Regions from separate parts of the Paenibacillus andongensis genome, predicted to be linked through region 2. Evidence: predicted binding sites of a transcription regulator. Region 2 holds the regulator's gene; each other region holds the start of a gene.
What was found. Region 2 encodes Rex, which represses fermentation and respiration genes when NADH is low (regulators of the CRP and FNR family bind a similar motif). Its sites were predicted from a motif close to TTGTGAAATATTTCACAA; they were not measured.

Region 1 (8,086 bases), 2.6 Mb from region 2:
GACCGAACACAAGCAGCCGTATTCTCCGTTCGTCATCAACTATAATGAAAAAGGCATGACTTTTGGCATAGAGTATGAGATTAATCATGCTTTAGCGATCAAACGTTCTGCCTTTTTCTTTGTAAATACATGACTTTTCATAGATTTGCCCGCTTCTTGTTCTTGATAAAATCAAAGTGTAAGAAAGACAACACTAAAAAATGGATACGAGGAGTTATTGAAATGAAGAAAATTAAAATCACCTACTGGGTAATTACGATTTGTACACTAATAGGATTCTTACTCAGTGCCGTCAATGAGCTGTTGCAAACCCCGAAAACATTAGCAGAATCGACTCAGCTGTTGGGCTATCCTCCCTACTTTCTGACTATTCTTGGAGTAGCCAAACTCATAGGTATCATTGTTCTTCTTGTTCCCAGATTTAACAGGCTAAAAGAATGGGCATATGCCGGTTTTACGATTGATTGTATAGCGGCATTTTGGTCGGAAAATGCGGTCGGAAATCCTATGGGAAGTATTAAGTCTATCGTCGTCTTATTGTTTGTTCTACTTTCATACTACTTCCTCAGAAAAATGCAAAAAGGCATGGAATTAGCTTGAGAACTTAGAAGAACTTATAACGGAGGCGAAGGAAAAATGACTTCCAAAAAAAAATTAGTTGTGCTGCCTATTGCCCTATTCGTCCTGATTGGCTATACCATTTACGCTTCATTTAACAAAAATGAAATAACGAAGGCTCAAGAGGTGTTAACGACGATTAGTGAAAAAACGAGCACCCATTACGATACCGCTATTTTTGCTGGAGGATGTTTCTGGAGTATGGAGTTACCCTTCGAAAAGCTTGATGGTGTCTTGCAAGTTGTAACCGGATATACAGGCGGACAAAAGGAAAATCCGACCTATGGCGAAGTGTCTACTGGAACTACAGGCCATCTAGAATCGGTGGAAGTTCGCTTTAATCCGGATCAGATAACGTATGACCAGCTGCTCCAAGTTTACTGGCGAAACATTGATCCTACCGATGCAGATGGTCAATTCGTTGATCGTGGTAAAGAATATCTTTCCGCCGTATTTTACAATAGCAATGAACAGAAAGAGTTAGCCGAAGCATCCAAAGAGGCGTTAAGTTCGTCAGGACAGTTCGATAAACCGATTGTAACGAAGATTGTCCGCGCATCAACGTTTTACAAAGCGGAGGAGGAACATCAGGACTATTACAAAAAAAATCCAATCAGCTACAAGGTCAATGAACTCGGCTCTGGTCGGGGTGCATTTTTGAATAAAACTTGGGGGAAAGATCGGATCGTGATTCCCGAAAAAATGAATGCATATAAAGATTTTAACAAAGATGCAAAGTTGAAAACGTTGACTAAGCTCCAATACGACGTAACTCAGCATGATAAAGACGAGCAGCCGTTTCACAACGAATATTGGGATAACAAAAAAGAAGGTATTTACGTAGATATTGTTTCGGGTGAGCCCTTATTTAGCTCTAAAGACAAATTTGATGCGGGTACGGGCTGGGCTAGCTTTACGAAACCGTTGGAGCCAGACCAACTTATATTTAAAGAAAAACGCGACTTATTCTCAGTGGTTACCCAGGTCAGAAGCCGTTGTGCCGATTCCTTTCTAGGCGATGTGTTCAATGACGGCCCCGAGCCAACAGGACTGCGTTTCTGCATTAACTCTGCCGCTTTACAGTTCATTCCGAAAGATGACCTTGAGGCAAGCGGATATGGCTTGTTTGTTAAGCAATTTAATTCCTAAGAGCTCAGCAAAACTCTACGTAGGGATGTATGATTCACCTTTTTGGTACAATCAAGGTGATCGTCGTCCCTTTTTCCATTTCAGAATGAATAGCGATTTCACCGCCAATGCTCTTCGCTCTTTCCTCCATGCTGAACAGCCCCACTCCTTTGGAGCCGCCACTGCGAATAAAACCTTTTCCCCGATCTTCGATGCGCACTTCAACAAACGAATCTTTATCATGAACGTACACGTTAGCTTCGGATACATCGGCATATTTGGCTACGTTGGTAAGAGCCTCCTGGATAACTCGGTAGATGGTCGTTTCCTCCAACGCTCCCAATCGCTTACGCAAATTGCTATCCAGTATGACACGTATACCGTAATGCCCCGTGTAATTTTCTATATAGGTTCGAATTGCCGGCACTACACCCAAATCATCCAGAACAGACGGACGGATTTCCCACGCCAAATTACGAACTTCTTCAATAATTCCGGAAACCACCTGTCGAAGCCCGGATATTTCAGACTTTTCACTTTCCCCGATCACTCTATCCATCTGAATCAACAGAGAGAACAGACTCTGTCCAATGCCGTCATGCAGCTCACGAGAAAATTTTCTTCGTTCTTCCTCCTGAATTTGCATAACCTGCGACATCATAAGCTGCAGTTCTTCTTCGACACGCTTTAATTGCGTGACTTCGTTACGAATCGCAAGATACTGGTAGGGTTGCCCCTTCTCATCCACGAATGGCACAATCGTCGTATCCACCCAGTAGAATCCGCCATTTTTTGCTTTATTTTTGATCTCCCCGCGCCATACCTTGCCAGAGGAGATCGTCTGCCACAAGAGGGTCATAAATTCCTTCCGATGATAGCCCGAGTTAATAATCCGGTGGTCTTGACCGAGAAGCTCAGCACGTGAATATTGGGATATTTCGCAAAATTTATCGTTCACGTATTGAATTTTCCCTTTATGATCCGTGACAGCAACAATGGAAGATTCATCTAGGGCGAACTTTACATTGGACAGCTGCTTGAGAGACTGTTTCAGATCAGCTTGAAACAAAGAGTCCGTAATATAATCATCCATACGTGCTATAAGCTCGGTAACATTTTCACCAATCACTTCCGGATACTCCCTGTTAACATCCTTACTCAAAATTCAACAATCCTTTCTTCACCGCAAACTTGACCAACTCTGGTCTCGTTTTGAGCCCTAGCTTCTCCATCACGTTGCTTTTATGCGATTCTACCGTTTTTACGCTAATTATCAATTGTTCGGCTATCTCTTTATTGGAAAATCCTTTGGCAATCAGAGACAGAACTTCTTTCTCGCGTTCCGAAAGCGATTCATAAGGACCGATATTTTCTCCATGCTTCAAGCGTTCTATATATTCACTCATCAGCCTTTTGGTTGCTGTAGGATACAAATAGGCGTTTCCTGATGCAACGGAGCGGATAGCTGTCAACAGCTCCTCATGCGGAGCGCTTTTCAATATATACCCTGAGGCGCCGGCGTGAATCGCCCTAAACAGGTATTCGTCATCATCATGCATGGTCAGAACCAGCACCGCCAAATCCGGCATCAGACGCTTCAATTCTGTGGTTGCTGTAAGTCCATCCATGCCATGGGGCATGTTCAAATCCATTAATACGACATCCGGCTTCAGCAATTGGGCTGCTTGAATACCTTCTTGTCCATCGGCAGCCTCTCCGATAACTTCCATGCTGTGCTTACCATTCAGCAGGCTCATTAATCCCGACCTGACTACGGCATGATCATCAACTACCAGAATTTTCGGCATACCCATCCTCCAATAAATCGGCTAGAACTACCCTATCATTACTCCTATTGTATTACTAATAACAAATAAAATGAATTCCAGTAATGGAACTCATTTTGCCATTTCCCCTGTATTCTCCTTCAGATACCAAGCCAATGTAGGAAGACCTTTCTGAACGACAATAAGCTCGGCCTCAGCATATCTGGGCTGTGTTCTTTTGCCAATGAACAGCAAACCTTTTATCAAGAGATTATCGGAATCCATTAAAATTGGAAATACCGCTGCTGTCTGCAGCTGCTCAGCAAGTAGGACAGGACAACTTCGTCGCACTTGATCCGAGTCAGGATGCGAGTCATCGAGCTTCACCCATCTGCCTAGGCGCAGGACGGAACCTGCTAATCCTTGACCTGATTTAATCACCATTTGCTGATAGCGTTCATTCCTGCTGCCTGAAGCATATTTCCAACGAATGCGCTCGACTTTGTCATGCAATGGCGCCAGTGCGATAAAATCACTTGACGATAGGCTTCGCAATCGCTCCAGCTCTTCTATGATGTTTGCATCCCCATGAGTCATACTGGCCACCTCCATTTCCTTACGCACCAGAGCCGATTTATTTTAATTAACATTGTAGACGTTTCCGCTCATCTTGTATGTCAGGGAAAACCCTGATTTCGCAATCAGGACATTGCGCGAATTCACCTGCAAATTACCTCAGGAGTCATCAGGAAAGTAAGGGATTAACTTGTGATTTATCTCACACCAAATAGGGAGTTTCCCCCCCAAAAGATCAGCAGAACTCCCGATAAACAAAACCATCTGAACCCGTTAAGATAGAGATAACAAAGAAACGTTGAGGAGTTGGTACAGATGGCTGTTAAAGGTATTCTTGCCTTTTTTTCCGAGGAAAATTTCCATAAATTACAAAGTATTATGTATGTGAAACATGCGGAGAAAGGTGATTATCTGTTCTGGGAAGGTGATGTCGCGGATAAATTGTACTACGTAATGAAAGGCGGAGTACGCATCACTAAGCTGTCGGAAACGGGTAAAAGCTTCATTATATCTCTGCATCAGGCGGGTGATTTATTCGGTCAGATCGATCCCTTTCAGAACTCTGTACAAAGCTTTAGCGCAGAAGTCACAACCGATTGCGAGATTGGGGTCATTCAACGAAAAGACCTCGAAGTATTACTTTGGCAGCATGGGGATTTGGCCATTGAGTTTATGAAATGGATGGGGCTTATGCACCGCATGACTGAAACGAAGTTCCGTGATTTGATGATGTACGGAAAACCAGGCGCACTCTGTTCGTTACTTATCAGGCTCAGTAATTCATATGGCGTTCCAAACGGTGAACATACGCTGATCAATTACAAGATCAATCATACAGAAATGGCCGATATGATAGGAGCTACACGGGAAAGTGTCAATCGGATGTTGAGTGATATGAAGAAGGAAGATGCGCTTGAGATTGAAAATGGCCATATCGTGATTAAGGATTTAACCTATCTCCGCGATGTATGCCACTGCGAAAACTGCCCGAAAGAGATTTGCCGCATGTAGCATCCCGATTGAAATGGTCCAATTAACTATGAAAAGAAGGATTCAAGGTCCGTTAGCACTTTCTCCGTTAAAGGAATTACGAGCTGTTCTTCCATTGTGAAGTGATCGTTTAAGATTAAGCAGGCCTGTATGAGGTGCGCCGCAGCCTCAATCAGCTGTTTTTTGATGACAATTGGCGTTAAATCGATGATGGTTTCATTGAAGGTCTGGATAAATGAAATCGCCAGCTGGTGATCCTTTTCCAGTACCCAAAAGGAGGGAGTGATCGATGGAGCCGATTGTCGATGAAAATAATCAAGCAGAAAGGGAAACAATTCCTGGTCCTCCCATTCCGCGTGGCGCTCCAGTGCCTCCACAAAATCAGCGGTTTGCTGCCTTAGCTGCTGCAAGACCTGAACGCCCTCCGCAGGATCATCCAGCAGGCTCACTTCCTTAGCGCTATGTTCGAGAGCCTTTAGCTGCTGTCTTAATTGGTTATGCTCTTCCTTCAGACGATCCGTGGCAAAATCAAGTTCATCTGGGTTGGATGAGGCTATTCCCAACATACAGGTTATTGAAAGTGGTGCCATATTCATCCCTCCAATATACGTCTTTTGCTTCTATTTCTAGTATAAAGGCTTTGCCGATTATCGCTGTGAGAAACATCACATCTACGCTTTCAAGATTCTGCTATATTTTTGGAAAGTGCTTATTGGAAGAAATCATCACAGAAACAGGCAGAATGGGGACTGACGAAGATGAAGAAATTTAAATGGAGCATAGTCAAGAAAATGGTACTTGGCATCACGGTAGTATCCACCGTAACCTATGGGACAAGTGCTTTTTTTATTTTCACCCTGCAAGATTTATTGAAAGATTACATCCCGGATTGGCTGTTCATTTGGATCACCCTTTCTCTCGGTATTTTCTGGACAGGATTTCTGGGATGGATTGCGGCAAAATGGTTCATTAAACCCTTACTGCAGCTTACAGACGCAGCGAATGAGGCCTCCGCAGGAAATTTGCAAATTGCTATTACTCCAAGCAAATCGGATGATGAATTAAGAGCACTCGGCCTTTCTTTCTCGATGATGATCGGGAATTTAAGAGATATCATTGATGGAATTTCAACTAACTTCATAGGAACCGATATGCATGTGGATGAATTGAGATCAGCGATTGGACATGCAGCAGCTCATGTGGAACTGATCACTACGACGATTGAAGATATCTCCCATGGGGCTGAACAGCAATCGAAATCTTCCGAAGCCATGTTCATGTCCGTGGAACAAATCATGAGAACCACCGATGATATCAATAAAGAAGCCCATGAAGCCCGGCATTTAACGACGCAAATGATTATTACCATTAAGGATAGTGCAAGAGTGATTCAGTCGTTAGTTACTGGGATGCAAAATCTTGCGATTTCCAATCAAGAATCCATCCATACTGTTCAACGGTTGGAAAGCAATGCGAAGCAAATCAGCGAGATTTCGAGCGTTGTGGGTGAATTCGCCAATCAAACCCATTTATTGGCATTAAATGCTTCCATTGAGGCTGCGAGAGCCGGGGAACATGGCAAAGGCTTTGCCGTAGTTGCCGGTGAAGTGAAGAAACTCGCCGAGCAAAGTTCGCATGCGGTTCATGACATTAATCAGCTTATCGATCAAATTCAGTCTGAGGTCAAGCATGTGGTCTTCAAAATTACACAGCAATTCGAAATGGTCAATAAAGAAGCCGCCAATGGGGAGACAACAGCATCAGCGCTTCAAAGTATTGTTGGTGAAGCTAATCAGGTCGATCAACTCGTGGATCATATGGCATCCATGGTCGCAAGCCAAGCGGATCAAGTACAGCTCACCTTGAACGAAGCTCGAGATGTCACCGACATTGCCGCCAAAATTTCTTTAGGCGCGAAGGGCGTGTTCGCTTCAACACAGGAACAGACGGCCGTGATGGAGGAAATCGCTGCATCTTCCGATGTATTGCGAGATCAATCCGCAAGTTTAAAGAAACAAATTGAGATCTTTAAAGTGAGATGAGATTGGTCTCTGTCTTTGGAAATAGCTTTCCTACATGCACTGCTGAGGCATGTAGGAAGGCTTTTTATCGTATGCTGGATCAACCTTCGTCAGCCATGAAGAAGGATTCGATCCTTTCAGGAGGCAGCGGTCGACTTAACCAAAATCCTTGTATAGAATCACAATGGAGGTCCTTGAGAAAAGCCAACTGATCTTCCGTTTCTACGCCCTCGGCAATCACTCGGAGCCCCAAGCCATGAGCCATATCAATCATAGCCTTGGCAATCGATGCATTCCCTCGATCCATTTCAATACCCTGAACGAAGCATTTATCAATTTTCAATGTATCAATGGGATACTTTTTCAAATAACTTAAAGCGGAATGCCCCTTGCCAAAATCATCAATGGCTAACTCCAGCCCAATCTCTTTAAACTCATGCAGAACCGTCAATACCGACTCAATTTGGTGTATGCTGATGTTTTCCGTAATTTCGAAGCAAAGATAACTCGGATCCAGCTCCGTTTCCTTCAATATCTGCTTGACCGTTTCAATCAAATTCTTATTATTGAACTGTCGGGGCGACAGATTGATGGCACATTTCAAGGGAGGATAGCCTGCGGATTGCCAGGCCTTGTTCTGCTCACAAACCTTGCGCAGCACCCATTCTCCGATTTCGACAATTTGTCCATTTTCTTCTACGATCTGAATAAATTCATTCGGCGATACCATGCCCATCTCGGGATGCTCCCAGCGAAGCAAGGCTTCTATGCCGTTGATCCGGCCCGTACGAATGTCCATTTGCGGTTGGTACACAATTCTTAATTGGTCTTTCTCCAACGCTTTTCGCAACCCGTTTTCCAGTTTCATTTTCCGGTAGAAGGTTGCGTTCATATTGGAAGTGTACAGCTGATAATTGTTGGACTGTTCCTTGGCACGATACATGGCCGAATCGGCTTGTTTGATCAAGGTTTCACTATCTTCTCCAT
Region 2 (8,086 bases):
TATGTTTCCGCTATTGTTTGATTGTGTACTTGTGGCGCATCACGCGGCTTTTGATTTATCCTTTTTGCAAAAAGGATTAACGAAAACAGGATACCCGCACTTCACAGGACGTGTGCTGGATACAATGGATTTGCTGCGCATCCTATTTCCATCTATTTCGAGTCTTCAGCTCAGCATGGTAGCCAGTTTGTTTGGTATTGATCATGAAAGGCCACACCAAGCGGATAGTGATGCGGAAGTCACGGCGGCCATTTGGATTATTTGTTTGGAGCGTTTGCTGGGGTTGCCGCTTCTTACTGTTCAACGCTTGCAGCATATTTTTGAAAATGGTAACAGCGATTTGGGTTGGTTCCTTGACGAAATATGCTTATACAAAGAGTCTATTACCAGTGTTGATATGGATACGAATCGGTATTTCCGGCAATTTACACTTAATGTCACCGATTGGGGCGAAGAGGATGATACGCGTAAAGACTCTGATGCGGATGATTTAGGTGCATCTTTTACCGAGTTCCATCAAGGTTTGAAAACAGCTTTAAGAGAAAAATTCGAGATCTTCGAAGATCGTGAATCCCAAGAGCAAATGATTCGGGAAGTTGAGAAGTCGCTAAGGGCTGATCAGCATTTGATGATTGAAGCGGGGACAGGAACAGGGAAGTCGCTTGGGTATTTGATACCATCCATTTATTATGGCATCAAGTATGAGAAGAAAGTGATCGTCTCTACACACACGATTAACTTGCAAGAACAGCTCCGAGAGAGGGACATTCCACTCTTGAAGGAGATTTTCCCTATCCCATTCAAAGCTGCTGTGCTTAAAGGCAGAAGTCATTACTTATGCTTGCGCAAATTCGAAACAAAGCTAACTACACGTGATTACGAGAATGGCAAGGAAGATCCGATTACGGCAGCGCAAATGGTTGTATGGCTTAGTGAGACGGAGCATGGAGATGAAGAAGAGCTGCATTTTGGAAACAAGGGTGCGCAGTTCTGGTATTCGGTTGCAAGTGACACAGATTCTTGTTTGAATCGCATGTGTCCTTGGTACAAAAAATGCTTCTATCACCGCGCTCGGAATGATGCCAATACGGCCGATGTGATCATCACGAACCATTCCCTCCTCTTCACGGATATGAAGGCTGAGAACCGCCTTCTACCTTCTTACAAGCACCTTGTCATCGATGAGGCACATCACTTTGAAGAAGTGGCCAGTAAGCATCTTGGCATTGAGCTGCATTCTTCCGCATTTTATCATTCGCTACTATGGCTATATAAAGATAATCGCAGTGGCCAATTGCCGATGCTGCGGTTTCGATTGCAGAAATCGGATGAGCAGCCTGAACGCACCGCCGCTTGGAGTCAAACCATTGACGGGCTTTTCCCAAAAATCGTGAAAATCAAAGAGGATTGGGACCGGCTCAGCGAAGCGCTCTATGAGTTGTTATCTTCTAGAAGCGATCCTGCGCAATCGGAAAACTCACAATATGTACTCCGGATGAAGCCCGAAACGCTTCCACCTGAGTGGCGAGAGCTTCTGATTATGGAAGACAATATTTATTTGAATGCGAATGATTTACTCCGAACGCTTGATAAATTATTAAATGAAGTGAAGGACATGCAGGAAGTTTTCGGGGTCCAAGGTTTAGTCACTGACTTGAATGGTACGGTAAAGGAACTGTACAATCACCGAGATGCCCTGCACTTTTTTATGAAAATGGCCGATGAGGGTTATGTGTATTGGATGGAAGCGGGCACGTATGCCAAATCCAAATCACTGCAGCTTGTATCGGTACCTACGGATGTAAGTGGACTGCTACAGCAGCATTTCTTTGAGACCAAAGACAGTATTATCCTGACATCCGCGACTTTGTCTGTTAATAAATCATTTCAATATTCTGCGGATCAATTAGGGTTAGTCATCCCTGAGGATGAAGAATCGGGCAAGTTGAAAACCGTTCAATTGCCATCTCCATTCAATTACAGAGAGCAAGCTCTCGTCGTCATTCCTCGGGACTTTCCGACGATCAAAGGTGCCGGTGATCCTGTTTTTATCAACGCACTTATTGAGTCGCTTAGTGAAGTTGCGCGAATTACCAAAGGTCGTATGTTGATTCTGTGCACTTCGAATCGCATGCTGAAGCAAATTTATGCTGGCATGAAGGATCTCTTGAAGCCGCATGGGATTACGGTGCTCGGGCAAGGGGTAGACAGCGGCAATCGGAGTAAACTGACCCGGATGTTCCAAGATAACAAAATGTGCGTCCTACTGGGCACCAGCTCGTTCTGGGAAGGTGTCGACATTCCAGGAGATGCGTTAAGCTGTCTTGCTATTATACGATTACCGTTTCAACCGCCTAATCATCCTCTTGTTGAGGCCAAGTGTGAAAATATTAAGAAGCGCAACGAGAATCCATTTATGAAATTTTCTGTGCCTCAGGCTGTCATTCGATTTAAGCAGGGCTTTGGCCGACTGGTCAGACGTGCATCCGATAAAGGCATCGTAATCATCTATGATACTCGTGTCATTGATACGTATTATGGCAAGCACTTCCTTTATTCATTGCCTGGTCCGAAGATTGAGCATATGACGACCGAGCAAATGTTACCTAGGATTGAAGAGTGGATGGGGGAGGCGTAGCGTTGAAAACACAAAAAATATCGGAAGCAGTCGTCAGGAGACTGCCCATTTATTTACGCTTTCTGAATGAACTTGCAATGAAAAATATCTCGACGGTATCTTCGCAGGATTTGGGTCAAAAGCTTGATCTGAATCCGGCACAGATTCGCAAGGATTTGGCTTATTTCGGGGAATTCGGCAAAAAGGGAATCGGCTACGACATTGCTTACTTGATTGAGAAGATTAGACAGATTCTGAAATTAGATCGCCATATTCAAGTTGCTCTTGTTGGAGCGGGTAATCTAGGCCGCGCTTTATGCAATTATAATACTTATTTACGGAATGATATGAAAATTGTCGCTGTGTTCGATGCAATGCCAAGCAAAGCAGGAGAATCGATCAACAATCTAGTCGTTCAACCGATGCATGAGATGAAGAAAGTTTTATCTGAATTAGGCGTCCGCATCGGCATCATTACGGTCCCTGCGAATGAAGCTCAAAATGTAGCTAATCAATTCGTAGACTGCGGGATTGAAGCCATATTGAATTTTGCTCCGGTCATTATTAAAGTTCCTCCGGAAGTGCGTGTGCATCATGCGGATTTTACAACCGAGTTGCAAAGTTTAGCTTATTATTTGGATTAGAAAAAGGCACGACCCAATTCGCATGGGTCGTGCCTTTATTTTTAGAAAATGAGTCTGAACAAAACGAAGTAAATCGAGAATGCGAGAGCGATGCTGATTGGAATCGTAATAACCCAAGTAATCAACATGCGTCCAACAGTGCCCCATTGAACTTCATGGAAGCGCATGACACTGCCTGTTCCGATAATCGCAGAGGAAATAACATGCGTCGTTGATAATGGTTTACCCAAATGCGTAGAGAATTGAATAACGAGTGATGACGTTAAATCCGAGGCAAAGCCATTGATCGGCTCGATTTTAACAATCTTACCGGAAACGGTTTTAATAATTCGCCATCCACCGATGGATGTTCCAAGTCCCATGGCCAAAGCGGCAGCAATTTTCACCCAAATAGGTACTTCCAGGTCGGTTTGAACACCGGCTGCGACTAAACCAAATACGATAATACCCATTGCTTTCTGTGCATCGTTTCCACCGTGGGAGTATGAAAGTAATCCCGCGGATAAAATTTGCAAGGTACGGAATACGCGATTAAGCTTTGATCTTGATGTATTCCCAGACCATATAATGATGTACTTGATCAAGATCATGATTAGGTAACCTAGGGCGAAAGCAATAATAGGCGATAAAACCAAAATGATAATAATTTGAGTAAAACCACTCCAATTCACTGCATGGACCCCAGCGCCAGCGATAACAGCTCCAGCAAGAGAACCAAGCAGCGTATGAGAAGATGATGAAGGAATCGCCAGATACCAAGTTAATAAGTTCCAGATGATGGCCGCTAGTAAGGCCGCGATGACGATTTCAACGCCGTTTTCAATTTTGGCTGGGTTCGCAATGCTTCCTCCAACGGTTTTGGCAACCTTTGAGGAAACCATAGCTCCGACAAAGTTGAGTGTGGCGGCCATGGCGATGGCTACACGCGGACTTAAAGCACGTGTGGAAATGGATGTTGCAATCGCATTAGCTGTATCGTGAAATCCATTAATGAAATCAAAAAGTAAGGCAAGCACAACGATAACGATTAAATAAGTTAACATGATTTCCTCCTAAGAGTTTTCCATTGGGAAAACTTTCTTCGTACACATAGAACACGAAGGTGCTTTATGAATAACGAAGTACAACACTATCAAGGATATTGGCTACATCTTCACAAGCATCTGTTGTTTCTTCTAAACGCTCATAGATTTCTTTTAATTTAAAATCTTCATACGGGTCTTTACGTGTGATGAAAATTTGGCGAATCCCTTCGCGCATCAAACGGTCTCCGTCATTTTCGAGGGAATTAATAGCAACCGTATGCTCAGGAATTTGCATGTATTTTTTCTTCGCCAGAAGCTTGAACGCATCCAGCATATGTTGGCAAGAGTCTACAATGACAGCCGAAAACTCTTTCATATAAGAATCTGTATGGGATACAGCTAGATAATCGAAACGAGCAATGGTTGCTTCAATACCATCCGTAACATCATCCACTTTGGAGGCTAGAATCATAATATCTTCACGATCAATCGGTGTAATAAAGACTTTGTTCAAACCTTTAAAAATTTCGTGAGTTATGGAATCGCCTGCATGCTCTAAATCATGAATCGCTTTAACATATTCAATAGGCGGTTTATCCCCCATCATGGCTGTGCGAAATAGTTGAGCTGTTTGCAATGCGTTTTCTGCAGCACGGATGAGAAGTTGCAAGAAATCGACTTCGTTCTTTTTCGTGAATAACGTTGTCATATAATCCTCCTATATTTTGCTATATGTACTAGTTTTTGATCGAATATTTAAGATAAACAGACCAAATGACAGTAAAAACTCACGAAGTTAAAAATATCATAACAATTGTATGGAAAGCAACGAAAATTCCGTGAAATTTTACAATTTCTTAACATGGTGAAGCTTCCTTGATTTTACAAGCCCGAAGATGTAAAGTTTATAAAGCAGTGTTTGTTAATAGAATGAGCATAGAGAGGGATTTTTAGTATGAAAAAAACATTAATTATGAACGGTATTTTTATCTCAAATAATGAAGCAAAATCGTCTATCAAGGGCTGTATGGTCGTAGAGGGCAGCCTGATTACATACATCGGTGAGGAAATACCTGAACCTCGAGAAAATTATGACGAAGTGATTGACGGCACGAACAAGCTTTATATGCCTGGTCTTGTGAATACGCATGGACATGCAGCGATGTCGCTTTTACGCGGATACGGAGACGATCTCGCTCTCCAAATTTGGTTAGAAGAGAAAATGTGGCCGATGGAAGCCAAATTCACCTCTCAAGATGTGAAGTGGGGGACGCTTTTAACTATTCTGGAAATGGTTAAAGGTGGTACGACGACTTTCGTAGATATGTATGACCATATGAACGAAGTTGCTAAGGCTGTTGAAGAGTCAGGTATGCGCGGTGTTCTGACCCGAGGCATTATTGGTCTTTGTCCACCAGAAGTACAAGACGCTAAATTAAAAGAGGCTACCGAGTTTGCTAAGAACTGGCATGGCGGTGCGAATGGAAGAATCACGACGATGATGTCTCCACATGCGCCTTATACATGTCCACCGGACTATATCGAGCGGATTGTTCAAGTGGCCCATGATTTGAACCTGCCCATCCATACTCACATGTCGGAGACCCATCGTGAAGTTCAAGGAAATGTGGAACAATACGGTTTGAGACCCGTCGCACATCTAGAAAAGCATGGTGTGTTCAGCAGACCAACTCTCATCGCGCATGGTGTTCATCTCACTGATGAAGAAATCAGTATCCTTAAGCAATATGATGTACGTATTTCCCACAACCCAGGAAGCAATTTGAAGCTTGCTAGCGGTGTTGCCCGAGTTCCTGAGCTTCTTCGTGCAGGCGTGAAGGTTTCGCTTGGAACAGACGGAGCAGCTTCCAATAATAACTTGGACATGTTCGAAGAAATGAGACTTGCCGCGCTGATTCATAAAGGTGTTTCCGGCGATCCTCTTGCTGTACCTGCTGCAGAAGCACTGCTTTTGGGAACAAAAATGGGTGCAGAATCCATATGGTTAGATAATGTAGGTTTACTACAGGCTGGGATGAAGGCAGATTTCATCGCACTGGATATCGATCAACCACATTTCCTTCCGAAAACGGACTTTGTTTCCCATATTGTTTACTCTGCTTGTGCAAAAGATGTAGTAGATGTGTGTGTAGACGGAAATTGGATTGTTCGCAAAGGTGAATGTTTAACACTTGATGAAGAAAAAATTAAGCGTGAGTTTGAACAATGCTTCGATAAGCTCATTGGCTAAGTGATTTCCTTGTAAGTTCGTCTGGGGAGGTGAGCGGCGTTCATGAATGCGAAGCGAACAAGGATCATAACATTCGGTGTATTTATTATATTGACACTTGGTGTAGTGCTGAGCCGTTTTTATCTAAATGTTCAGAATGAGCACTGGGACGATAAGCGCAAAGCGGTAGAAATAGCCTATGAGAAAAGCATTATGACGAAAGCAACCAAAGTGGATTTCTTCTATGGTGATGAGCCCGTTCAAATCGTTTATGGCGAAGACAAGCTGGGTCAAGGCGTCATCGTTTGGGTTTCAGACAAAGGGATTCATACGGAGATGACGGCTGAAGCGTTCACCGAAACGCAAGTACGGGAATCCGTCCTAAAAAAAGCTCCAGAGATAGAAATAGAACGCGTGCTGCCAGGTAAGCTTGGTAACGATTATGTCTGGGAAGTCTTCTATAAAAAGAAAGAAAACAACAGTACACGTTATTTCTATGACTATTACAAATTCAAAGATGGACTCTATATGGATACGTACAGACTCAGCCTGCATTAGGCTGAGTTTTGTTGTTTCCACTGATTTCATAGAGCTAATGCATGTATCGCGTGATATACTCTTCGTATAGCAATTGAAGCAATAAAATATGCATAGAAAGGGGGACGTTGACTGATGAAGCTGCGTCTCTTACCTGTCGTCATGAGTGTTATTATCTCTGCTGGAGTTTTATTCGGTGGTTGGTTCGCTTATACAAGCTTAGCTATGGAAAATCCCTTATCTGATATCATTAGCAAGGTTCCCGGTGTAACGAGCTCAACGATGAAACTGGATAATAACCAAGTTGACATAGAAGTTAGTCTAAACCAAGACGCCAATTTACGAAATGTAGTCGATCGTATTCATAAAGATGGTGCATCCATTATCGGAAAGCGTTCTGTGAATATAAAAGTGAATAGCAATCCGTCCGAGAAGCTGGATCAGTGGTGGTCTAAAGCATTATTTGAGGTTGCCCAAGCCATGGAGACAAAGCATTATGCAGATATTCCAACAACACTGCAGAAATATGCTGAAGGTGTTCCAACTATGAAAGTAGAGAGTGAAATGGACCAAACTTATGTATATATTCGTTTGACAGATGGTGATGCCACTAAATTCATCATGCTACCTAGAACTTCCCAGATAGGAGTGTGGCCGAATGAGTAAAATTTATAAAGAAATTGGGATTGGATTTATACCGGTTCTCCTAATCTTTTTAGCCTTTCTTGGTGTGAATGTGATACCTATCTTGTTTGTTGGGGTATTGGGTGTATCCTTGTTTTATATGATTAAAGGCCGCAGTGGTGCTGGTATATCTGCAGGTGGTGGTGATCGTAAAAGCAAAAATCGCACGCCCTCTTACTTGACGTTTGATGAGATTGGCGGACAAGATCGCGCTAAGAAAGAATTGATGGAAGCTCTTGATTTTCTGATCAAGCATGAAGAAATTAAGAAATTAGGTATTCGTCCGCTCAAAGGGATTCTGCTTACGGGCCCTCCCGGAACAGGGAAAACGTTAATGGCTAAAGCTGCC
Region 3 (8,086 bases), 1.9 Mb from region 2:
TTCCTGATCTTATTCATAAACGTTTCCGTCAATTGAACGGCAATGGCATCTACACGATCATCATTATTGCCATACTGCGGGTACTCGCCTTCAATTTCAAAGTCGACCGCAATGCCATTTTCATTGCGGATCGGGCGTACCTTCGCATATTTTATCGCACTCAGTGAATCAGCAACTACGGACAATCCGGCGATACCTGTTGCCATCGTGCGTATAATTTCACGGTCGTGCAACGCCATCTCAATCCGCTCATAGCAGTATTTGTCATGCATATAGTGAATAACGTTAAGTGTGTTCACATACAGCTTCGCAAGCCACTCCATGATCGTATCGAATTTCCCCACTACTTCTTCATAGTTCAAAATATTAGAAGTCAAGGGAGCTAACCGGGGCCCCACTTGTATCCCTAGCTTCTCATCCACACCGCCGTTAATGGCATAGAGCAGAGCCTTGGCCAGATTGGCGCGTGCGCCGAAAAATTGCATCTGCTTGCCGATGCGCATCGCGGAAACACAGCAAGCAATACCGTAATCATCCCCATAATATGGCCGCATCAGGTCATCATTCTCATATTGAATCGAACTGGTCTCGGCCGATACTTTTGCACAGTAAGCTTTGAAGCCATCGGGCAGCTTGGTCGACCACAGCACGGTCAGGTTCGGTTCAGGTGCAGGCCCTAGATTGTATAAGGTATGCAGAAAGCGGAAGGAATTTTTCGTCACTCGCGCTCTGCCGTCCAGTCCCATGCCGCCAATTGATTCTGTTACCCAAGTAGGGTCTCCACTGAAAAGCTCGTTATAGTCGGGGGTACGTAAAAATTTGACGATGCGAAGCTTCATAACAAAATGGTCAACAAGCTCCTGCGCCTCTACTTCCGTCAATGTTCCATCCGTTAGATCTCTTTCGAAATAGATATCAAGAAAGCTCGATACGCGCCCAAGGCTCATCGCCGCTCCGTTCTGCTCCTTGATGGCTGCCAAATAAGCGAAGTATAACCATTGTACGGCTTCCTTGGCATTCGTCGCCGGCTTCGCAATATCAAAGCCATACGTTTTGGCCATCTGTTTTAATTCGCCCAGACTGCGGATCTGCTCGGAAAGCTCCTCTCGCAGCCGGATGACATCTTCGGTGATCGCATCCACTTCCATTTGCAGGAGGTCTTTCTTCTTTTCTTCGATCAACCGATCCACACCATACAGAGCGACACGTCGGGAATCACCAATAATGCGGCCACGACCATAAGCATCAGGAAGCCCTGTAATGATTGCAGCCTTACGCGCTGTTTTCATTTCCGAGGTGTAGGCATCGAACACACCTTGGTTATGTGTTTTACGAATATCTGTAAACACTTGGATCATTTCTTCCGGCAGCTTAAAGCCATAGGCCTCGCAGGCGTCGATGACCATGCGAATGCCGCCGAAAGGCTGCACAGAACGCTTGAGCGGAGCATCGGTTTGCAAACCGACAATTTTCTCTTTGCTCTGTGCGATATAGCCTGGTGCGTGAGAAGTAATCGTGGACACTGTCTGGACATCGATATCCAAGACGCCTCCATTCTCCCGTTCTTGGCGGGTCAGCGTGCTAACTGCCTGCCACAGCTGATCTGTAGCTTCTGTAGGACCTGCCAAGAAGGAATGATCTCCTTCGTAAACCGTTATATTTTGATCGATAAAATCTTTCACATCAATGGTCGTTTGCCATTTGCCTTTCACAAACCCACTCCAACAACGGCCTGCCTTTAAGTCCTCTTCTCGTATTGCCATGGTGGTACCTCCTTAGGTTTGCACGATTAAAACTTTCCGTAAAAAGCATTCCGATAAACGTCAGCGAGCTCTGTCACTAGAGGCATCCGAGGATTCGCTGTTGTACATTGATCTTCAAACGCCCGATCCGCCAAGTAATCTACACGCGTCTCGAATTGTTCCGCATTGAATCCCAAATCCTGAAATTTCTCAGGAATACCGAGGATTTTATTCAGCTTACGGATGGCCTCGATGAGACTGTTTACTCCTTCTTCCGTTGTCTTCGCTGGAAGCCCAAGCATACGCGCGATTTCCGCATAGCGTTGATCCGCTATGAAGTGATCGTATTTCGGGAACGAAGTGAATTTCGTCGGTTTTTGAGCATTATAGCGAATTACATGCGGCATCAAAATCGCGTTGGTGCGACCATGCGCGGTGTGGTATTCGCCGCCCCATTTATGCGCCAAACTGTGGTTAATACCCAGGAAAGCGTTCGCGAAGGCCATTCCGGCGATCGTTGAAGCATTATGCATTTTCTCACGTGCAATTGGATCTGCTGTGGCAAACGATTTCTCTAAGTTTTGGAACACCATTTGGATAGCTTTCATGGCTAAACCATCGGAATAATCATTCGCCATAACGGATACGTAGGCTTCAATAGCATGGGTTAGGACGTCCATTCCCGTGTCGGCTACCGCCGTCTTCGGCAAGCTATACACATAGTCAGGATCAATGATGGCAACGTCCGGTGTAAGCTCATAATCAGCAAGCGGATATTTGGTATTGCCCTTCTCTTTGTCTGTAATTACAGCGAAAGACGTCACTTCGGAGCCAGTCCCAGAAGTCGTAGGTATCGCGACGAATTTCGCTTTGCGCCCTAGACGCGGATATTTGTAAACCCGTTTACGAATATCCATGAATTTTTGCTTTAAGGCATCAAAGCTCGTATCTGGGTATTCATAGAACAACCACATCGCTTTAGCCGCATCCATCGGTGACCCGCCACCTAACGCAATAATGCAATCCGGCTGGAAGCTTGCCATCTGTGCCCGGCCGCGTTCCACCGTTTCAACAGATGGATCGGGCTCCACATCCGAGAACACTTCGATGTAGACTGGCAGCTGTCGTTTGCGGAGGTAATATTCTACACGTTCTACGTAACCTAGCTTCACCATCATGGGATCCGTGACAATCATGACGCGTGTAATGTCAGGCATTTTTTCTAAATACTGTGTAGCACCTTTTTCAAAATAAACTTTTGGCGGTATTTTAAACCACTGCATATTGACTGTTCGATAAGCAACTCGCTTCACATTGATCAGATTCACGGCGCTCACGTTAGAGGTTGTGGAGTTATGACCGTAAGAACCGCAGCCTAGTGTTAAGGAAGGCAAGTTAGTATTATAAATGTCTCCAATAGCACCGTGGGTGGAAGGTGAATTGACAATAATGCGTCCTGTTTGAAGCTTACCTGCGAACGCTTGGATGACCTCCGCATTCTGAGAATGAATGACGGAGGAATGTCCCATACCGCCAAACTTCACCACTTCCACAGCCCGATCAATGCCTTGCTCAGCATTCTTCACTTTGTAACAAGCGAGCACAGGGCTAAGTTTTTCAGCCGATAATGGAAATGCCTCACCAACGCCTGCTAACTCCGCAACTAGTATTTTCGTAGCCGCAGGCACCTTAATACCAGCCATCTCAGCAATTTTCGCAGCAGGTTGTCCGACTATTACCGCGTTAACCGCACACTTCTCAGCGTTAATCACCAACTTGGAAACTGCTTCTGTTTCTTCTTTATTTAAGAAATAACAGCCCTGTTCAATCATTAACTTTCTTGTTTCCGCATATACCGATTCTTCAATAATAACCGCTTGTTCAGAGGCGCATATCATCCCATTGTCAAACGTCTTGGATAAAATCAAATCATTGACAGCTTGCTGCAAATTCGCTGTTTTCTCAATGAAACAAGGCACATTGCCGGGTCCAACACCCAAAGCTGGCTTTCCAGTACTATAAGCTGCCTTCACCATTGAAGACCCTCCCGTTGCCAGAACAAGCGCTACATCCGGATGATTCATCAGCAGTTGGGTAGCTTCCACAGATGGATGCTTTACCCATTGAATGCAATGCTCCGGTGCGCCTGCTTTAACAGCTGCGTCCAGCAATGTCGCTGCAGCTGCGCTGCTAGATTGTTGTGCAGATGGATGGAAAGCGAATATGATTGGGTTGCGGGTCTTTGCCGCGATTAATGACTTGAACATCGTCGTCGAAGTCGGATTGGTAACGGGCGTCACGCCAGCAATAATGCCCACGGGCTCAGCAACCATTCGGTAGTTCTCATACGAGTTTTCCTCAATCACTCCAACTGTCTTGTTATTTTTAATGCTGTGGTAGATATATTCAGTAGCAAATAAATTCTTGGTAATTTTATCTTCGTAAACACCCCGACCGGTTTCCTCAACAGCAAGCTTGGCTAGAACCATGTGCCTATCAATGCCTGCTAATGCCATTTGCTGAATCATTTGGTCAACCTGCATTTGATCCAGCTTCAGAAATTGCTGCTGAGCTATCTTCGCTCTGGCTACCAGCTCATTGACTTCGTCTTGAGCAGAAATCTGTTCAATCCTCTTCGCTTCTTTTGTTGTCATGGTTCATTCACTCCTTTATTTTCAATCCATGTGAAGCTGTTGTCTTGAAGTTCTACCTTTAGATTAAACTTAATCAGGAACCCCAACTATGACAAAAATCACAAGATGAAGGATTAGAGCGCTTAATTCCTTGAACGATTTGTGAATATTTTCACATTCTAATTTACAGGTGTAAGACGGCAGTTCTATGTGCATAAAACTTGCCGCTCAGGCTGACATACCGACCAAAAAGCTCATCGCCGACAATGCTCAACTTTTTTCCCGTATTTCTTTAAGGTGAACCAAGAACTTTCTGTTTTCTGCGAATCCATATAACAAATCCAAACACGATAACACACGTCAAGGATACCCATGAACTATATAAAAAAACTTGCCTCATCCCGTAAGCTGAGCTCATAATTCCACCTAAGAAGCTGCCGATAATACGGGCGGCTCCAAGGCTGAGCAAGCCGTTAAGTGTTTGACCGCTGGCCTTCCATTCTGAAGGCACTTCACGGTTGATAAACGTGGCAAGCGTAACAGAAAGCACGATGAAAATAAGTCCGTGCAGCAGCTGCACCGGTAAGATCCAAAGCGGATTCCCGATTAAGGTAAACAAGAACCACCGGATCGAAGATGCGAGCGCGGCCACAATCAGAAGGGCTGAGATAGGGACGCGTTTGAAAATCCAGCCGGAAAACAGAAGAAACGGCAGCTCGCTGAGTGAAGAAATCACCATCGACCAGCCTAGCAGCATGCTGTCTCCTCCCATCTCCTTGAAGTAGATTGGGAAGAATGCGTAATAGTAACCCAAGGTGATTTGAACAACAAAGTTGATACCCAAATAAAACATCAGCTTACCGTTACGGAAAAGCTCCCGGAAACGTTTGCCGGTGACATTAGTCTGGCGGCCGGCAGCTGGCGGAAAACGCCAGAGAAACAGCAATGCGGCGGCCATAGTTCCGGCGTAGACAGGGAACATTGAGCCAATGTGTGACTTGGCTGCTATACCGAAAGCAAGAGACATGACAGCGAAGCCCACTGTACCTCCCAGGCGAATCCAACCAAAACTCCAAGTGGGACGCCTGTCCAATTCTTCCAATGTAATCGCATCACTGATTGCAAATATAGACGTCTGAAAAAATGTGAACACACAGATTAACAAAAGCAGGTAAATGAAATGATGTGAGAGCGGGAAGAACAAAATGGAAACACCGCTACCCATCAATAGAAAGCGAAGTACGCTATTCTTCGTCTTGGCCCGGTCACTGAGCGCCCCCCAAACCGGTTGGCCAAACATCGCAACCAAAGGTCCAAGGCTAAGAAGCATCCCGATTTGCTCCTGAGAAAATTTAGCGCTATGCAGGTAAACCGGCATAAATGTGCCGTAAACAGCGTTTCCCATGTAGATGACTACGTAAAACAACAAAAAAGCGTTCATCTTCGTTGTCAGCCCCTTCTTTCCTTTTAGAATCATACATCATTTAAGAAGCAATCTCTTCCTTTTCACGAACGAGAAGTCGGCAGTATTAACTGTACGACAGTGTAGTATGCGGTTCAAGAACTATTTTTTAGGAAATTCGAGATGTTGGTCGGGGATGTCCGAGTGGTTCGACTTAGCTTCTCAGAGGAAGGAGTTTATCAGTTTTTGTCGAAATTCATAGGTACTATTAACTACTTCAGGAGAAACATATGAAAAAGCAATTTAATACCTCAAAAATAGATCCTAATCCAAGTACGGAAGCTATCATTGCCTTGCAAAATGAAAATGATTACCTCAAAAAAGCCATTCTCGATATCGTGCAAGGTATTGAAAGTGAGGCTGCAGATAGTTTTTTTATACACTTGGTTCAATATCTAGCTCGCGTTTTAAAATGCTCCTATGCTTTCATTGCTGAAGTCGATCACCAGTCCGTAAAAACGATCGCCATGTATCAGAAAGGAGAAATGATAGAGCAATTTGAATACACGTTGGAATATACACCTTGTGAAAATGTAGTAAATGAAAAGCGTCTTTGTTGTTATCAAGAGTGTGTGCAGAACTTATTTCCCTTGGACTCGGATTTGACCAAATTTGATATTCAAAGCTATCTGGGTATTCCTCTCTTACATGTCGATGGTACTGTCATTGGCATACTTGTTGTGATGCACGATCAACCGATTCATGACAGGTTTCTCGCAGAAACGATACTGAAAATTTTCTCGTTTAGGGCATCCGCTGAGCTAATACGATTGTTGGAAGAGAAAAAACTAAAAATTAGCGAGCAGAATTTACTAACTTTAATTCATACGATGCCAGACATTGTTGTTTTTAAAGATGGTAAAGGCAGATGGATCGAAGCGAACAACGCGGTTCTCCGACTATTTGAGTTAAAACAAGATACATACAAAGGTAAAACGAACAGCGATTTCCAAAAAACCAATGAATTTCACAAAGAAATGTTCATTACATGTGAAAAAACGGATCAAGAAGCCTGGGAGGCAGGCAAACCTATTATTTTCGAAGAAGAAATTAAACGTTCCCGCGGTGCAAGTATGATGGTTGAATATACCAAAGTGCCCATTTTTGATCATAAGGGAAACCGACAATGGCTCATTGTTATTGGACGTGACATTACGGATCGGAAATTCCTACAAGATAACTTAATAGGTCAAAATGATATTTTGGAAATGATCGCAAAAGGCAAACCACTTCGTGATATTTTGCATCGAATTATTGAATTAGTCGAACAACAAAGCGGCGCTATTTGCTCGATTCTTTTATTGGAAAAAGAATGCTTGAAACATTGTGCAGCACCAAACCTTCCAGAATCCTACATTCGTGCGATTGATGGCGTGGAAATAGGGCCAACTGTAGGTTCATGCGGAACAGCCGCTTTCTTCAATACCAAAATCATTGTTTCTGATATCGGAAATGATCCACTATGGGATGACTATCGGGAGATTGCATTCCTTCACGGTCTTAGAGCTTGTTGGTCCGTGCCGATAACGGATAAAAATAATCAGGTGCTTGGAACATTCGCCATGTACTACAAAACTCCCAATTCTCCCCAAACCTATGAGCTTAATTTGATTGAACGAGCGGCCTATCTGGTAAGTTTGGTGATTGAACGGGATAAAGCGGAAGCAACCATTCGTCACATGGCTTTTCATGATTCTTTAACCGGACTTCCGAATCGAAAATCGTTTCAACATATGCTCGAAGAAGCCATTGTTGATGCTGAGCAAAACGATCAAATCGTTTCCGTGCTTTATCTGGATTTAGACCATTTCAAAATGATCAACGATTCCATGGGGCACTCCTGGGGAGATGTTCTACTGCAGAATGTTTCGGATCGATTGAAAAATCTGATTACGAATAGAGGCGTTGTCTCACGTCAAGGCGGGGACGAATTTACGATATTGTTACCGGGCACAACCAAACAAGAAACGGAGGATATTGCTAAATCAATCCTGGTTGCTTTGACCATTCCCTTTCGTATTCAAGATCAAGATTTATATATCTCAACTAGTATCGGAATCAGCATGTTCCCTTCTGATGGGAGCACGTTTGAAGCATTGATCAAACAGGCAGACATCGCGATGTATCAGGCGAAAAGCCAAGGGGAAAATTTATACCAGTTTTATGTAAAAGAGAATGAGTATCCTGCCTCTGAACATGTAGACCTCTACAGAAATCTAAGAAAAGCATTAGACAACAATGAATTTGTA
Region 4 (8,086 bases), 1.7 Mb from region 2:
AGAACGAGGCCTATTAGAAATTGTATTCCCAGTACCTGGGCGATACATGTTTCATGCGCATCAAAGTGAATTTGCTGAGCTCGGTTGGATGGGCTTCTTCATAGCTGAATAGAGAGGAGGAGTGAGCGTACGATGAATACTAATGTTCAAACTGAAAATAAGGTTCCAACAAACAAATTGAAAGCTGTCTTATGGGGAATTCTCCCTCTGATTTTGCTAATTGCCATTATCACTGCCATAGCAAAAGTAGGAACAGGAATCGAAAATGAGCCTGCTGCTCCTATTGAAGTTCTGAATGTGGAGAAAATAACGCTTAACGATGAAGGAATTGAGCTTAAGGTGCTTAATTCGGGACCAGAGGAAGTAACGATCGCCCAAGTCGTTGTGGATGGAGCCTTTTGGAATGCGGAATTCTTACCAAGTGATACCTTGCAAAGATTTGAACAGGGCACTGTCAATATCCCTTACCCTTGGGTTCAAGGAGATCCACATGAAGTTAAACTCATCACCTCAAATGGATTGATTTTCACTGGGGAAGTTGCTGCCGCAGCCGCAACACCTGAACCCAATGGCAAACTTTTTTGGCAATATGCCTTAATAGGATTTTACGTAGGAATTGTTCCTATTGGGTTAGGACTCATGTGGTATCCATTTTTACGTAGATTTTCAGTTAGAGGGATGCATGCTATTCTCGCATTGACGATTGGGCTTTTGTTTTTTCTTGTGATAGATACCTTTGAAGAAGGGTTTGAAATGGCTTCAGAAGCTCCAGGTGTATTTCAAGGTACTGGATTGGTGTGGTTTGGTGCACTGCTCAGTTGTCTCTTCCTAATTGCGGTAGATCAGTCGAATGAACGCAAGCTAAATAGCAGCTCTTTGGAAGGAAGAAGGGTATCGGGCAAAATCGCCACCGGTATTGGTCTTCATAATTTTGGTGAAGGGCTTGCCATTGGATCCGCTTTTGCGGTCGGAGAAGCAGCATTAGGAACTTTCTTAATCATCGGGTTTACGCTTCACAACATCACGGAAGGTGTCGGAATCGCGGCCCCACTGCTTAAAGATCGTCCGAACTGGAAGACTTTTGTCATCTTAGCGTTGATCGCGGGTGGACCCGCCATTATTGGCACATGGGTAGGCGGATTTATTTTTAACGATACTTTAGCCGCGCTTTTCTTCGGTATAGGCGCTGGCGCCATTCTACAGGTTATTTATGTCATATCCAAAATGATTCTTAAAGAATCCGATAAAAGAAATCTTTCCCCTGTTTCATGGCTTAATTTTGGAGGGCTAACTGCTGGAATTCTTATTATGTATGTGACGGCTCTCATGGTTAAATTTTAGTGAATAGAAGACCAATCCACATTTTGCGGGTTGGTCTTTTTAACGCCCCTGAATAACAACAATATATGCTGTCATTTCTGCATAACCGGTTAACAATTTACAAATAATACCGTTGTTTACCTGATAAGGAGGGTATAAAAAGCAATGAATATACAAGTTCGAAGCAAGCTGGGGATCACGCTGTTGATCGGTCTTTTGGTAACACTAGCTTTCACGGGATGTTCGAAAGATGAAACGATCAAAGTCGGTATTGAGAAAAACAACCGTCCCTTTACGTATACAGAGGGGGAAGAGAAGAAAGGCTTCGAAGTGGAATTATGGCAAGCCATTGCGAAAAAGGCGAAAATAAACTATGAATGGGTAGATATGGAATACGGTGAGTTGAACAAAAGTGTAAAATCGGGTGATGTGGATCTGGCAATCGCCGGAATGACCATCACGAATGCCCGCAAGAACAAATTAGATTATTCAGATCCGTATTTTGAATCGGGAGAAGCGATACTTACCGCATCAGATAACGAGACGATCAACAGCCAAGATGACTTGGCCCAGAAAGTGGTGGCAACAAGGAACGGATCCACTGCTTATCAATTTGCAAGTGAAATTCAAGGGATCAAAATAAGAAGCTATGCGGATATCTCCGACGCCTACGATGATTTGAAAAATAAAAACGTTGATGCCGTGATTTTTGAAGAGCACAGCATTCAAGATTATGTGCAAAACTCAGCAGATGGAAAATTTAAAAAAGTAGGGGAAGTATTCAACAAAGATAGCTACGCAATCGTTGCTAAAAAGCGGAACATGTACATGGGAAAGATCAATAAGGCCATTCTAGCAGTCTCCAAAGATGGAACCTATGAAGCTCTATATACAAAGTGGTTCGGAAGTAAACCAGAAAAAACGCCAAAAGAGCTTAGACACGAGATGGAAAAGGATATTGAACACGAATAATCATAAGTGCTTCGTAAAGGTTGAAGCGCTATGGTGGTTAAACAAACACCGAAGGAAGAAAAGGAGTTGCTCACTATCGTTCGATAATGGGCAACCCCTTGCTCATGCTTTAGTTCCGTTATTTTTTATCCGTATATTCTATGACTTCACTAGCTCTTGATACCCATAGAATCATAAAAACAAGTGATAATATAACAAATACCGGTGGAGCATATTGGATTAGCATGTTTTCCATAAGTTTAGTCACCCTTCTTTATCAATTTACCTTGCACATAATCAGCATCAAATAGAAATAGACGCATAAGCAGAAACAGAGAGGGGATTAGAATAACAAGCCCTGCAAGAAAGGCAATGACTAGCGCAGTTCCCATTGCTTGGTTAGTAAAATTTTCGTGAATGGAAATGTACGGAAATAAAAGATACGGTAAATGGGCCTTACCATAACCAAAGAAAGCAAAAGCAAATTGTAAAAGTACCAAAATGAACGCTAGACCTAGCTTGATTTGTTTCCAAAGGAAGTAGACGGCTACTAAAAAGCAGAGAAAGGATGCTCCGAACATCCAGCCAAGGTTAAGCATGTTGCGGAAATGTTCAGGGTTTTGCTGGTTTATAGTGAAAAAAACAAGCAGACTTGCTAGAATAGTAGGCCCGCTCCAGACAAGAGCATAGCCTCGTAAAATGCCAAAAGCGGGATAGTCTTTTGCTCTATAGGCATAGAAGGAAAGGAACATGGACGAAATATAGAGAACGCTGACTAGGGATAGTAAAATGACCGACCAAGTATAAGGGCTCCCAAGCAGCTTACTCCAATCTAGCAAAATCGTTCCGTTCTGTTCCACGATGATTCCACCCTCAGAAATGGTTAGCACCGTAGAAAGGGTTGAAGGGATGAGTAGGCCCGTTGCTCCATAGAGCAGCATGTACCACTTGTTATCTTTGGAACCATAATTGCTGAAAGCGTAGTATGCGCCTCGAATGGCTAGCAATATGATAGCCATACTACCTGGTACAAGTAGCGCGGTCCCATAATAACGTGCAGTTTCAGGGAAGAAACCGATCATACCGATGTAGAAGAAAACTAAGAATACATTGGTAACTTCCCAGACGGGAGACAAATATCGATCAATAATCTTATGAATGATATGTTTTTTCATCGTGATAACCGAATAGTAACTGAAGAAACCTGCACCAAAGTCAATGGATGCTACAATTAAATAGCCGTATAAAAAAATCCACAAAACCGTAATTCCAACAAGTTCTAGACTCATTCTGGGGTCCTCCCCCCGAAAATACCAAGTGCAATCAGTTCATCTGCAACATCGTTTTTTCTAAAAAGTTTGGATAATACTTTTACAGCAGTCAGTGCTAAAACGAGATAAAGTAAACAGAACAGCAGTAACATCGTATCCACGTCTTGTGAAGTTGTAGCGGCATCTGCTACCTTCATATAACCACGCAGAATCCAAGGTTGGCGACCAACCTCCGCGTAAAACCATCCACATTGGATGCCTAACATAGAAAGAGGACCACACACTACGATAATCGCTAGAAGCCATCTCGGATAAGGTTTACGGGATTTTTTGCGTGCATACCACATATGGCAAATGGCAACGACTATCACAAACATCCCTATAGCAACCATGGCATCAAAGAAATAATGTACATATAAAGGAGGTCGGAGATCCTTCGGAATCTCATTCAGCCCTTTGACCTCGGTTCCGGGAGTTCCACCTGCCAAGATACTAAGTGCATATGGAATTTTCAACGCATATTTAACCTCATTATTTTCAGTCAAAATGCCACCCAGTACGAGCGGTGCATTCGATGTCGTTTCAAAATGCCACTCGGCTGCGGCAAGTTTTTCGGGCTGAGTATGAGCTAGAAATTTGGCAGATAGATCACCGATCATTGCCGTAGTAATGGCGAACACGAGACCGGCAGTCACGGTCAGTTTTAAAGCTTTCTTAGCATATAAAGTGTCCCCTTTTTTCCTGAGAAGGGAGTAAGCCGCTGCAGCTGCCAAGATAAACGCGCTGGTCATGTAGGAAGAGGAAAGTACATGTGCCACCTTGGTCGGCATGGAAGGATTAAACATAGCTAGAATCGGCTGTACATTCGTAATCAAGCCATCTTTTAGCGTGAAGCCTTGCGGCGTATTCATGAAAGCATTCACAGTCGTAATAAAAAATGCGGAAGCAGACGAACCAATGACAACAGGCACGAGTAATAACAAATGATGTTTAGGTTTTAAACGTTCCCATGTATATAAATAAATCCCTAAGAAGATAGCCTCGATGAAAAAGGCGAAAGTTTCCAGAAACAACGGAAGCGCAATGGCTTGCCCGGCAATCTCCATGAATTTCGGCCACAACAGGCTGAGCTGAAGCCCGATAGCCGTACCCGTAACCACCCCAATAGCAACGGTGATAACGAATCCGCGAGCCCATCTTCGTGCCAGCAAGGCATAGTAGGGATCTTTGCGTTTGATGCTGGCTAACTCAGCTAACATAATCATGACTGGAACACCAACGCCGATGGTAGCGAAAATAATATGAAATGCCAGTGTGGTCTCAGTGAGCATGCGACTATAAAATACGGAATCGTAGGTAGGCATATGGACTCATCTCCCTTGGTAACTTTCATGTTCAAAAAAACTTGCGAATAAAAGAGAGCAACATGACAAAAGCAACAACGAACATCAGGTACATCAATCGTTTTTCATGTTTTCGAGCTTGATTCAAGGGGTATCACCTTCTGTTTTCAATTTGATTTGTTATATATTTCTATCTTACTTCATGTATGTGATTTTTTTCACATAAGATGTGAATAGGGTTTGAACAATGTATTACAACTTTATTAACTCACTTACTGATCAGGGAAAATAAAGATTGAAGAACTTCCAAACCGCCTGCTACGATCGAGTGGGATTATTAAAAGCGCCTCTGATAAAGATAAGGAGGCGCTTCTTGAAATTACAAATGGCTTACATGGACCTGAAAATTCACTTTTAGCTTTGGATAATATTCTTCTCTCCAGTTTTTTAATTCCTGATATGGAATCTGATTACGGAAATGTTGGCCAAACCCAAAAATATCTGATTTGTTTTCTTGGGCTTGTTCGAATATCTTGTTAAACCGCTTTTCGATCTGCTTTTCGAGTTCTTCTTGGATCTGTTTATCCGTCACGCCCTCTTTTCTTTCCATAACATGTATCTTTAATTTCAAATCGCATGACACTAACGGTTCATCCTTTTTCATTGACGACTTGATGTGCAATGAGCTGTTTTTTACGATCATGTCGGCAGAACCCAGGCTCTCAATCTCGCCTGTTACATTGCGGTGATGAAACAAATTAACTAGCAGATTTTCCTTTGAGTTGATCCGTCCCACCATTTTCTCTTTTTTGAAAAAAGCGGAGCCTTCGAAGCGTAATACTGTTTCTTTGCCGGAAATGACGATCGGAACGTTTATATCCTTCGTATAGGAATATAAACTTCCATAAAATTCCATAATGCGGGTACTCGAAACCTCTGGTGCCCACTCCCCTTTATTAAAAAATTCATGGATAGAGGTAATTTGAGCACCTGTTACTTTGTCAATATTCGACAGCATTTTCTCAATACCCTCATCTGTAATGGCAACCAACGCTTTGGACGGCAGTTGCTCCATCTCCATTAAAAGTCGAAAAAGTTTACCCATTTCCTCTTCGTTCTCTGCCAAGTTGTTTTCGATAAGAATGAATTGTACTTGTGTGTAATCGAGGGCATCATCAGAGTTTGTCTGCATTTGTTGCAGAATATTGAAAATTGAATTGCCTTTCCCCGTTACTATTCTTGATGTTGTTTTACCTTTTTGCGTTACGGGAATATACAGTGTCACTCTGTATTCATCATCGTTTCCCTTGGCAATGCCGATGAGTAAAGGAGGGGTACGTAAATTGATTTCTTTAACATCCCAACAACCACATAGAAGGGTTAAAGCCGTAAGTACAATGAAAAGTTTGAATCGATTATTTCTTTTCATAACTCGCCATCCTTAGATTACCTAAGACTCCATAGATAAAAATGGTAAATGTAATGATGACGATAAACAAAGCGTGAGCATTTGTACTCAACACCAAAAGTTTTTCAACCATGTCCCGGTTTGGGACATATACTCCCATAAGAAATGCGATTAGAGCCAAAGCAATGATCCAATAATAAGATTTGGTTCTTTGCCAATTGAACGTTTTCTGCATAATTTGTCCGGTCATCCATAGTATTACGGCATTCAAGAAGATCGTGAATCCGATTAATGAGATGCCGAAGAACACCGTTTGCCGACTGAATATAAACCATCTCAAGTCAACGATATTCACCGCCTCTTCTACCGGATAACGAAACGTGACAAGCGTTTCTTGTCCAAATACGAAAATCGGAAGATAAATTATGAGGAGAATGAGCAACGTCACATAGGTACATACCATAAACAGTTGACCGTATTTCATATTGTTTTCGGAAGGCACGAAGCCTATAAATAATAACGCTGAAAAACCCGATAGATAGTAAAACTTTGTGTTCAATAAAAATTTTGGAGATGTAGGCAAAACGGGTGAAGCATTATGTACATCAAAATTGATGATTACAGTAAATGCTATGAACAATACCAATGAATTAACGATAATGAATACAATGACAGAAGCACGCATCATCGTTTCCAACCCTTTTACTGCTGCAAAAGCAGCTAGGAAAACGAAAACAGCCAGAACCGCCCAAGAAGGAGTCCGATTCAAAAAAATTGCTATAGTTGCATCGCTGTGGGCGCGAAGGCCGAATCCAACCATTGCTGTGAGAACAAATGCCAAAGGGACAAGCACGATGCATGCAGCCCACTTTCCCATTTGCCTAAATATATCGATCACATCCTTTTTCGGAAAATAATCCAACCCTTTTTTGTAGATCAGCGTAAATACCATTTGCAGCAATCCTGTACAAAGAATCACTACCCAATGACCACCTACCGTGATCGAATTTATGATTTTGGGATACTGCAAAAAAACGAAGCCCCCACTCATGACACAAACCAACATTCCAAGTTGTACCCTATGGTTCACTTGGCATCCCCCTTTTCCGTTATCCGAAATGCCATATACGGAATATCGCATGTCTTAAAACTTGCCAGAATTATGCATACAAATAATAATCCGGTACATATACCCAGTATGCCGAAAACGGATGCCGAAATTAAAATAAAGTATTTTAGCGTACGAATGTACAACGAGTTTTGAACTCCAACGATTGCTGAACCTGAAATCAACATTGCGGTGATGACAATGACCAATAAATTACTGACCAATTTCGCTTCCACGACCCCTTGGCCTAGTATGACTCCTCCAACCATCGTAACGGTCGGTCCTACGGTTTTGGGGAGTCTGATAATCGCTTCAGTCACTAAATCAACTAATACGACCATAGCAAGGGTTTCAAATAAGGGTGCTAGCGGAATGCCTTCTCTGCTTTCTGCGACAAACAAGGCGAGGTCTATTTTCAATATTTCAGGATTGACTGACGTTATGGCAATATATAAAGCGGGAAGGATGAGATTGCACAATATCCCCAATCCCCTGAGGGTTCGAATCAAATATGTGAAACTGACATGGAAATTGCGATCGTTTGCAGTGGACAACATATCCCAGAACAGATGCGGAAGAACAAAAGCGTAGGGAGTATTGTCCAAAAAGAGAACGACTCTGTTCCGTTTTAACGAATAGACGGCTTGTAGCGGAAGTTCAGTTATGGAGAAATGACTGACAGGTA

Region 1: a site for Rex is predicted at 5,732-5,749, ahead of NYR53_RS31745 (hemerythrin domain-containing protein). Genes of this name have one in related genera too.
Region 3: a site for Rex is predicted at 4,536-4,553, ahead of adhE (bifunctional acetaldehyde-CoA/alcohol dehydrogenase). Genes of this name have one in related genera too.
Region 4: a site for Rex is predicted at 5,092-5,109, ahead of NYR53_RS12505 (cytochrome ubiquinol oxidase subunit I). Genes of this name have one in related genera too.

Annotation. Positions count from the first base shown of each region.
Region 1 is NZ_CP104467.1:7,110,270-7,118,355, forward strand. It holds gene NYR53_RS31710 (response regulator) at 1-45, shown strand, start outside; gene NYR53_RS31715 (DoxX family protein) at 223-600, shown strand; gene msrA (peptide-methionine (S)-S-oxide reductase MsrA) at 637-1,767, shown strand; gene NYR53_RS31725 (PAS domain-containing sensor histidine kinase) at 1,802-2,908, opposite strand; gene NYR53_RS31730 (response regulator transcription factor) at 2,901-3,554, opposite strand; gene NYR53_RS31735 (GAF domain-containing protein) at 3,645-4,109, opposite strand; gene NYR53_RS31740 (Crp/Fnr family transcriptional regulator) at 4,404-5,099, shown strand; gene NYR53_RS31745 (hemerythrin domain-containing protein) at 5,126-5,668, opposite strand; gene NYR53_RS31750 (methyl-accepting chemotaxis protein) at 5,837-7,120, shown strand; gene NYR53_RS31755 (sensor domain-containing protein) at 7,200-8,086, opposite strand, start outside.
Region 2 is NZ_CP104467.1:4,533,756-4,541,841, reverse strand. It holds gene dinG (ATP-dependent DNA helicase DinG) at 1-2,638, shown strand, start outside; gene NYR53_RS20605 (redox-sensing transcriptional repressor Rex) at 2,641-3,261, shown strand; gene NYR53_RS20600 (inorganic phosphate transporter) at 3,303-4,304, opposite strand; gene NYR53_RS20595 (DUF47 domain-containing protein) at 4,369-4,995, opposite strand; gene NYR53_RS20590 (amidohydrolase) at 5,242-6,537, shown strand; gene NYR53_RS20585 (cell wall elongation regulator TseB-like domain-containing protein) at 6,580-7,074, shown strand; gene NYR53_RS20580 (hypothetical protein) at 7,189-7,719, shown strand; gene NYR53_RS20575 (AAA family ATPase) at 7,712-8,086, shown strand, end outside.
Region 3 is NZ_CP104467.1:2,681,998-2,690,083, reverse strand. It holds gene pflB (formate C-acetyltransferase) at 1-1,763, opposite strand, end outside; gene adhE (bifunctional acetaldehyde-CoA/alcohol dehydrogenase) at 1,790-4,396, opposite strand; gene NYR53_RS11820 (MFS transporter) at 4,668-5,852, opposite strand; gene NYR53_RS11815 (EAL domain-containing protein) at 6,068-8,086, shown strand, end outside.
Region 4 is NZ_CP104467.1:2,862,318-2,870,403, forward strand. It holds gene NYR53_RS12485 (multicopper oxidase domain-containing protein) at 1-112, shown strand, start outside; gene NYR53_RS12490 (ZIP family metal transporter) at 133-1,341, shown strand; gene NYR53_RS12495 (transporter substrate-binding domain-containing protein) at 1,486-2,292, shown strand; gene NYR53_RS12500 (cytochrome d ubiquinol oxidase subunit II) at 2,532-3,560, opposite strand; gene NYR53_RS12505 (cytochrome ubiquinol oxidase subunit I) at 3,557-4,906, opposite strand; gene NYR53_RS12510 (Ger(x)C family spore germination protein) at 5,265-6,314, opposite strand; gene NYR53_RS12515 (GerAB/ArcD/ProY family transporter) at 6,301-7,383, opposite strand; gene NYR53_RS12520 (spore germination protein) at 7,380-8,086, opposite strand, start outside.